Regions from separate parts of the Pseudoalteromonas sp. R3 genome, predicted to be linked through region 2. Evidence: predicted binding sites of a transcription regulator. Region 2 holds the regulator's gene; each other region holds the start of a gene.
What was found. Region 2 encodes sigma-54, which starts transcription at its own class of promoters, with help from an activator protein. Its sites were predicted from a motif close to GTTGGCACGNNNNTNGNNT; they were not measured.
Positions count from the first base shown of each region.

Region 1: ELR70_RS05300 (YggN family protein) is a predicted target of sigma-54. The motif match lies at 1,298-1,316, and genes of this name have one in related genera.
Region 3: ELR70_RS20945 (LruC domain-containing protein) is a predicted target of sigma-54. The motif match lies at 963-981, and genes of this name have one in related genera.
Region 4: ELR70_RS18990 (flagellar basal body rod protein FlgF) is a predicted target of sigma-54. The motif match lies at 939-957, and genes of this name have one in related genera.

Region 1 is NZ_CP034835.1:94,010-96,215, forward strand. Features, by position in the region: gene ELR70_RS05295 (PLP-dependent aminotransferase family protein) at 1-428, shown strand, start outside; gene ELR70_RS05300 (YggN family protein) at 478-1,260, opposite strand; gene ELR70_RS05305 (hypothetical protein) at 1,576-1,758, shown strand; gene ELR70_RS05310 (cytochrome c) at 1,852-2,206, opposite strand, start outside.
Region 2 is NZ_CP034835.1:434,415-436,620, forward strand. Features, by position in the region: gene hpf (ribosome hibernation promoting factor) at 1-77, opposite strand, end outside; gene ELR70_RS06855 (RNA polymerase factor sigma-54) at 103-1,611, opposite strand; gene lptB (LPS export ABC transporter ATP-binding protein) at 1,656-2,206, opposite strand, start outside.
Region 3 is NZ_CP034835.1:3,600,825-3,603,030, forward strand. Features, by position in the region: gene ELR70_RS20940 (hypothetical protein) at 1-748, opposite strand, end outside; gene ELR70_RS20945 (LruC domain-containing protein) at 1,026-2,206, shown strand, end outside.
Region 4 is NZ_CP034835.1:3,169,968-3,172,173, forward strand. Features, by position in the region: gene flgG (flagellar basal-body rod protein FlgG) at 1-119, opposite strand, end outside; gene ELR70_RS18990 (flagellar basal body rod protein FlgF) at 138-902, opposite strand; gene flgE (flagellar hook protein FlgE) at 1,017-2,206, opposite strand, start outside.

The sequences.
Region 1 (2,206 bases), 340 kb from region 2:
AGCGCTTTAAGCGTGCGCTGAGTTGTTCAGCTCCTATGATGAATCAATGGGCGCTGGCGGATTTTATGGCCAGTGGCGAGTTTCAGCGGCATCTGCGCCAGTTACGTAAGCGACTTTATGACAACAAGCAGAAAATGCGCCTGGCAGTGCAAAAGTACTTTCCGGATCACGTCCGGGTCAGCGATCCCAAAGGAGGCTGTGTATTGTGGCTGGACCTGGGGGAGGGCTATGATGGCGGCTTGTTCTTTCAACTTGCGCTTCAGGCTGGGATAAGCGTCGCACCGGGAGCCATATTCAGCGCCTATGAGCGTTACCGTAGCTGCGTGAGGATTAGTTATGGCTTGCCCTGGTGTGAACATATGGAAGGTTATGTGCGCACGCTGGGCACTCTGGTGGCACAAGCGAAAAAGCAGCCACACATGCGATAAGTGTTGAGCTTATGCAAGTGTGGCTGACTGTGCAGGGATAAACCGAGGTTTAGCGGTACGCGAACAACTGATACCCTTTCATTTGGGGGATCATGGCGCTGAGCTGAGATTCTTGCTCTGCAATGGTCTTGAAGTTGCCACACAAGGCGTCGGCTTGCTGCTCCAGCGCTTTTGCCTGGTGCTCTATCTTTTGTTCAATTTCGGCACCCAGGTTTTCCATGCGCTGCTCAAAGCGGTCCATATCGCCGCCTGAGCTCACCATTTCAGAGCCGATTGCGACCAGCAGGCTGCCAATGGACTCCATCATGGCGCCTTCTATTGCCTGTTCTATTTTTTCTTCAAACTGGTGTTCAAATTGCTCACCGAATTCATTGAAAGCCTGCTCACCCATCACAAAGGTGCCTTGCTGATAAAACGCGCCTTCAATCTCTGTATGCAGTTCATCCATCAGGCCCGACAAGGAATCGAAGTTGTGCAGATTAAATGCGGTTGCCACTTCCTCAATGGCGACACCAGCTAGTTCTACGCCCTGCAATGCAATACTGGCCACTTTGGGCAGCTCGGCTCTGAGCGTATCGGCATATGTCTGCATGGCCATGCGCTCATCCTGGTCCAGTGAAACAGGTTGATCTGCAATAAACAGGAAGCCCTGTGCATCTATCATCACAGGCTGACCATTACCGTTTTTGATATAGACTTGATCAGGGGTGATCTGTACGTCGTTTTTAAAATCAACAGCGCACTCATCCGTGCTGACAGAAAAATGGTTATCTGTGTGGGCTGCTACCTGGGTAGATAACGCCAACGTTGAAGCAAGCAGTATAGTTTTCATAATAGTGGTCCTTGGGGTGTTGATGACGAAAGTTAACCAACAAGAACAGTGCCAATTTATTAAGGTTTTGATTAGTATAGAAATGCTGTGTTTTTCTATACGATGCTTTGGCTGTTTTGTTCATCAATCTGACCAAAAAGTGGTGCTTTTGACTAGTGTGTTTTTTGCGCAAACACATAATAAAAAATTTTTATCGTATAGATAAAAATGTCTTGCTTTTCAGCGCCTGAATTTAGCGCTAAATACTATTCTTAAGCAGGCCATCATTGCATGAACTGCCGGACTAATTAGCGAATTTAAGTTTTGGAGCTTATCGTGGGTAAAACATTTTCCTATGATCCGTTAGATGAAGATTATGAAGACGACTTTGGCTCGTTAGACAAAGAGTTGCAGGCCCAGCAAAAGAAGCGGGTGAAGCGTCGTCTGGATGATTACTTGGAACAAAAACGCCTGAAGCGTAATCTGGGAGAGGATGATCTAGATTTCTTAGATGATTGAGCTTGTATGCAGGTAACCCCGGTTCGCGGTACGTTTACCTTGTTTAAGCGTTAAATGATAAGGCAGCATTCGCTGCCTTACTTGTGTTGATTGTTAATCTTTGAACGAGTTGTGACAGTCTTTGCAGCCCTTCGCCCAGTTTTTAAATGCTGCACCAATGACTTTCTTATCGCCCGACTCCGCCGCTACAGCTAGCTTTTGAGCATAATCTGCGAATGCCTGTGCTTTACTGTCAAAGGTTGCTCTGTCAGACCAGATAGCTGGCAGGGCATCTGTTGCGCCTTTATCTGAACCCGCCGGGAATGCTTCCCATGGCATGGCAGACAACTGGGCTGCATTGTTCGCACGTTGTTTAAAGCGTTCTGCATCAAACGGCACTTTGCCTTTAAGCATGTCGCCCATATCCCCAATCTGGTAACGGATCAGCTGAAACGCTGCTTTACGGTAT
Region 2 (2,206 bases):
TTCGCAAACTTGTTTGTTACATAGTCTCTTAACGAATCGGTGATTTCTACATGTCGACCAGTTAAATTTAGTTGCATAAGCATTTTCCTTCTGTAGTTACGTCTAAATCAAGCTTTTACGCTGATTCGACGGTGGGATAGCCAAAGACTCTCGGTATTTGGCAATTGTACGTCTAGCCACTTTGATCCCTTGATCTGCCAATACATCCGCAATTTTGCTGTCACTTAATGGCTTAGCTGTGTTTTCTGCGGCAATTAGCTTTTTGATCAATGCTCTGATTGCTGTCGAAGAGCATTCTCCTCCGTTTTCAGTGCTGACATGGCTTGAGAAGAAATACTTCAACTCATAAATACCGCGTGGCGTGTGCATATACTTTTGCGTTGTTACACGTGAAATCGTGGACTCATGCATGTCGACCATTTCGGCCACATCATTGAGTACCATCGGCTTCATTGCCTCGGGGCCATGTTCAAAGAATGCCTGTTGTTGTTGCACAATGCAATTGGTAACTTTCAATAAAGTTTCATTGCGGCTTTCGAGACTTTTAATAAACCATTTTGCCTCTTGCAAGTGCGAGCGGATAAACTGGCTGTCAGTGCTCGACTTTACTGAACGGGACATTGCAGCGTAGTGATCGTTTACTCTGATCTTCGGCATAGAGTCCGGGTTTAGTTCAACAACCCAGCGACCTTTCACCTTTTTGACCGAAACATCCGGGATTACATAGTCGGCCTCTTCTTGCACTATGCTGGCGGCAGGTTTTGGATTAAGACTGTGGATCAGGGTCATGACTTCTTTAAGCTCAGCTTCTTTGAGCTTAGTCTTTTTCATCAAAGTTCGGTAGTCACGACTTGCGAGTAGATCGATATGTTCTGTCAGAATTTCTTTGGTTTGAGAGAGCCAGGGAGTGGCAGAGTCAAACTGATTGAGCTGGATACACAGACACTCTTGCAAGCTGCGCGCAGCAATACCGACGGGATCAAATAATTGAACACGTTTTAGTACTGCTTCGACTTCATCCAATTCTATCAGTTCTTCATCATTATCCTGATTCATGCTCTCAACAATGTCTTCGCAGCTGATAGTCAGCAGACCTGCATCGTCAACGGCTTCGACTATTGCCAGGGCGATGGCCCTGTCAGTTGGACTAAAGGGGGTGAGCTCTAGTTGCCACATCATGTATTCTTGCAGCGTCTCTGTGGTTTTACCCTGATAGATGGTTTCATCTTCAGGCATAGGGCCTGAGCTGCTTGCCGGGGCGGCACTGATGTACTCATCCCAGGTGACGTCCATTGCCAGATCGTCACTCACAGTGTCTTTGTTTAATGCAGCATCGCTGTCTTGTTCGTAGTCACTGACAGCCGAGTCCTCAAAGCTGTCATTATCATTGGTCGCATGTTGTTCTAACTCAGTATCCGATTTGGACTGTGTTTCATTATCGTGTGATTCAGACTCACCTTCTTCCACTTCCAACAAAGGATTGCTATCAAGCGCTTCTTGGATTTCTTGTTGGAGATCTAGCGTACTCAACTGTAACAGACGAATAGCCTGTTGCAGCTGTGGTGTCATTGTCAGTTGCTGCCCCATGCGCAGCTGTAGCGATTGCCTCATGTATCTCTAACAATCCTTTTTGTTATTTACTTCTAATCTTATAACTATAGCCTGAATTGCTCACCTAGGTAGACATCCCGCACGGTTTGATCGGCCAGAACATGCTCCGGGGTGCCTGCTGCTATCAGTTCACCATGTGACACTATATAAGCTTTCTCACAGACGTCCAGCGTTTCACGTACATTGTGGTCGGTGATCAGCACGCCTATGCCGCGGTTTTTTAAGTGTTCTATAATTTTCTTTATATCTAACACCGAAATGGGATCAACGCCAGCGAAAGGCTCATCCAATAAGATAAATTTTGGATCTGCCGCAAGGGCACGTGCAATTTCTACCCGGCGACGTTCACCACCCGACAAGGCCATGCCCTGGCTATCCCGAATATGCTGGATATTAAATTCATCTAATAACTCGTTGAGGATGACTTCCCGCTGCTCTTTATTGAGCTCCTTACGGGTTTCCAAAATGGCCATCAGATTCTGATAGACGGTCAGTTTGCGAAAAATAGAGGACTCTTGAGGCAGGTAACCAATGCCTAACCTTGCCCGGCTGTGCATAGGCAGCAAGGTAATATCTTGATCATCAATGTGAATGC
Region 3 (2,206 bases), 1.3 Mb from region 2:
ACAGAGAAGGAAAATAACGCGGATATAGCAGCTGAATTTGCGCAAGAGTAGCAGGAATACGCAGCTGAACCACGCCCAGCTTGTCTGCCTGCTGATCGGGTCGGGACAGACTATAACCCAACAACAGGCGTGAACATTTAAAAATAAGAGTATGGAAACACTTATCCAGCCAGGAGCATTTCAGCGGTCCGTAATTAAAGTGGCGAATGTAGTCATTCAGCTCTGCATCATAGGTATTGTTCCAGCGTCGGTCGAGCTCCGCCACCCCCTCACAGTTGTTGGCATAATGGATCACATGGCCATTTTCACCCCAGCCTATCCCTTGCGACTCAGCCACAGGCTGAGTCATGGCCACAATCAGAGTATCGAGCCACTCAATCGCCTCAGTGCAATTGCGCATCAGCATCACCCCGGAATTAAACGCGCCGCTGTAGCCTCTTGCCAGATGTAAAAAGGTGTTTTCGTCATATAACACCTCTAGCGCCGGGCAAGTCTGCTGAATACAGGCGTCAGCATCCACAAACAGGACCTGTTTATAGCCAGAGCGCAATGCGGATTTGAGCAAGAATAATTTGAGCCAGCAGCACTCCGCCCCCAGCCTGTTTAACCAGGGGCGCGTAACCACCACATAATCGTATCCCATGCGCCTGGCGTAGCGGCGCTGGCTGTTTAGATAACGCCGGTAGCGCCACTGGTAACCATTCAGGGCGATGCTAAACACCAAAGTGTGTGATCGAATCGTGCTCATACTCACCTCCTTTATCGTTTTTCCTACTCAAGCAAGTATTACACCGATCGCAAAAAACAGCAGTTCAGGTGCGCTTATTCGCTGCCAGCCTGTGTGACTGCCAAAATTAATTAGCTATTTTCTTGTTTGCAAAGCGCAATGCAGTGCAATTTGCAAAAAACCCACTTACCGCTCAAACAAAAACCATAAACCACTGATAATAAACACATTAATTTTTGGCATGCTTCGTGAAATAGTCCATACAGAAAAACCTACACCCTTTTCATTTGGAGCGACGATGATGAAGCGATTTAACCTGCTGTACCCCATACTGGCCTCAGGGCTACTCTCTTTTACCGCTGGTGCAGTCCAACAAGTTGATGGGCAATATGTCTGGCAGTTCCAGTCTGGACAGGCATGGCCCGGTGGCTACAACCAATCCACAGGTAAACCTGATTCGCTGATTTACACACGCGACCAGTACAGCCCGGAGTTTTTCCAGCGCATCCAAAATGCGCTGCCAGAGGCCAGAGTAAACGAGGCCTTTATCACTGGCGATGAAGGCTCGACCATTCACCTGAATGAAGACGCCGAGGTATTTATTACCTTTATCCATGAAGGTGCGGGGTACAAAAACTCTTTTGGCTACTTCACTTTTGATCCGCAGAATCCCCCGCAAACCCCAGAAGAGATCCAGGAAACCATTGTCTTTCCAAACCTTAGCTATCCTCACCTGACTAACGGACACCGCGTAAGCATAGGTGAATTCCCGGCAGGCACCAGTATCGGCTTCTTTATCGCTGCGAACGGCTTTTGGTACTACACCGGCGTAAAACCTTTTAAAACTCCCTACTATTATTCGTTGTCTGACCTTAACCCAGAAAGCGACGAAACCTTGCGCCAGCATTGCGTGCTGTTACTGGATGAGGAACAACAGGAAGTGGTAATCGGTTTTGAAGATTTGCCGCGCACCTGGGGCGATAACGATTTTAACGATGCAGTATTTAGTGTTAAAAGCTCCCCGGCTACTGCAATTTCGGCCCTTAACCTGACGGTGATGCCAGAACAAAACGACAGTGATGCCGATGGAATAGAAGATGAACTGGATGAGTTTCCCAACGACTTTAATCGCGCTTACAGCCAGTACTTTCCCAGCGCACAAGGCGTAACAACACTGGCATATGAAGACAACTGGCCCGCACGCGGCGACCACGACATGAACGATTTGGTCGTCAAACAACGGATCCGTATGACCTACAATGCCGACAATCAAATTAGCGGTTTCATCATTAACGGCTGGATCACGGCGCGTGGTGCAGCCTATCAAAACGGCTTTGGGCTTCGTCTGATGAACAGCGATCCGGCGCTCGTAAAACAAGCGACCTTGACCATAAATGGCCAAAGCTATGACAAACTTGCTGAAGAGGGGCAAAGTAATGCGGTTTTATCGCTGTGGAGTAACGCCCATGTATTCACTAA
Region 4 (2,206 bases), 1.8 Mb from region 2:
ATCGCGCGGCTCTTTTTATAGCCGACCGTACTAGCATTCGCCAGGTTATTTGAAATAACTGATATATCAGTCTGCTGGGCATCTAAGCCGGTTTTACTGATCCATAATGCTGGGTTCATAATCTTTACCTCACTCTCTTAAACGATACGCAGGAGCGAAGTGTGTCGCTCATCAATTTCTTCAGCTGTTTTCATCAGTTTCATCTGCATTTCAAACTGGCGCTGAAGGTTTACCATGTCCACCATCTCATGAACTGGATTTACATTAGACATTTCCAGATAGCCACTCATTACCTTGGCGGTAGGGGAGATTTCACAAAACCCACACACTCCATCTTCTAGTAGCTCTTCTTTTGGTCTGAACAAACCGTCATTGCCTTTTTCAAGTTTGCTATTGTCTGCGCTAATAATCTTCAATCGGTCGACCACTTCCAAAAAGTTGGCAGGTGCACCCTGGGGTCGGACCTGAATCGAGCCATCGTCACTAAACACCACCTTTTCTACCGGCAAAGGTAAAATAATTGGGCCACCTTCGCCAATAATTTGACGACCATGGCTGGTGACCAATGCGCCATCAGAGGTGATATTCAACGTACCAACTTTGGTATAAGCTTCTTCACCTGCGGCGTCCACCACACTGATCCAGGACTTTTCATCAACAGCGATATCAAGATCACGTCCCGTTTCAGTGATAGCCCCGCCCGTCATCATGGTCCCCGGACGTTCCTGCATAGCAAATACGCGGGTAGGAAGCCCTTCACCAAAAGCCTGCATAGAGCGGGCCTGTGCAAAGTCTGCCTTAAACCCGGTGGTATTGGCGTTGGCCAGGTTGTTCGCTTTCAGTCCGACACCAACCAGATTTTGTTTGGCACCAGACATAGCGACATACAGCATTTTATCCATGGGAACGACCTAAAATTGTTCAATCTATACTGAGTAAAGCAATATAGATGCCAACATGTTCGTCAAGAAAATGAAAAGGCCGCATTAAGCGGCCTTGGGAGGTGATGAAGTAGATTATCGGATCTGCAGAATGTTCTGCTGAAGTGTTGAGTTCACTTCCAGTGCCCGAGAGTTTGCCTGGAAGTTTCGCTGTGCACTAATCAGGTCAACCAGTTCGTTCGTCAGGTTAACATTCGACTGCTCGAGTGCTGAGGAGTTGATGGTTCCCAGCGTACCTGAACCTGGCTCACCCGCGATAGGTTCACCTGATGTTAAACTCTTTTTCCATCCAGTGTTACCAACCTGCTGCAAGCCTTGCGAGTTTGAAAAGCGAACCATTGCAACCTGACCCAGGTAAGTAGAGTCACCATTACTGTAAGATGCCACTATTTTACCATCGGAGCCAATATCAATACCTGCAAGTCGACCTGTTGTAGCACCATCTTGCTCAAGTGCTTTTACTTCAAAGCGGCTCGCGAACTGTGTCGGTGGCTTAGTATTTGCCTCATCGCGCCAGTTCATCTGGATATTGCTCGGGAAAGTTGCACCATTGGTCAATAATGTTGACAGACCAGCGCCTGCACCCGCAGGAATGTTAAACGGGTCAAAAGTTGGGCCCGAAACAGGCACTCCAGGATCACCTGTTGAAGCGGGGTTACCATTAGAATCAAATTCAAACTCGGTAATTGGTCCAGCTACACTACCGTCACCTGCTGGGCCTACTAACTGCCCACCCAAAGTTGCATAAACCTGCCACTGGTTTGGGTTTGTTGCAGGATCTTCTTTAACAAAATACATCTGGAGAGTATGCGGCTCACCTAAGCTGTCATAAATCGTTGTAGACGTTGAACTGTTATAAGAAGCACTTACCGTTGGATCAAATGCTAGTGTAGGCGACGTTACTCTTGAGTCCAGGTTAAATGAAGTGTAAACATTTGTCGTTGCACGAGGAGAGCCTGATGCATCTGGGATCTGTAATGCAGCAGAGGTACTCAAACTGACCGATGTCGTATCACCTGTGCTTGGGTCAACAGGGAAACCTTGCAGGAAGTTGCCCTGGGCATCAACAATAAAATTATCTTTATTGAGTTTAAATGCTCCCGCTCGACTGTAAGTAAAGTCTTGAGAACCCAACTCTTCACTCATTGCGAAGTAGCCCTCACCCGTAATCGCCAGATCCAACGAGTTCTGAGTAAAGTTCAGAGATCCCTGGTGGAACTGCTGTGCAACCATAGTGGTTTGTACACCATCACCATTTTTTGTTT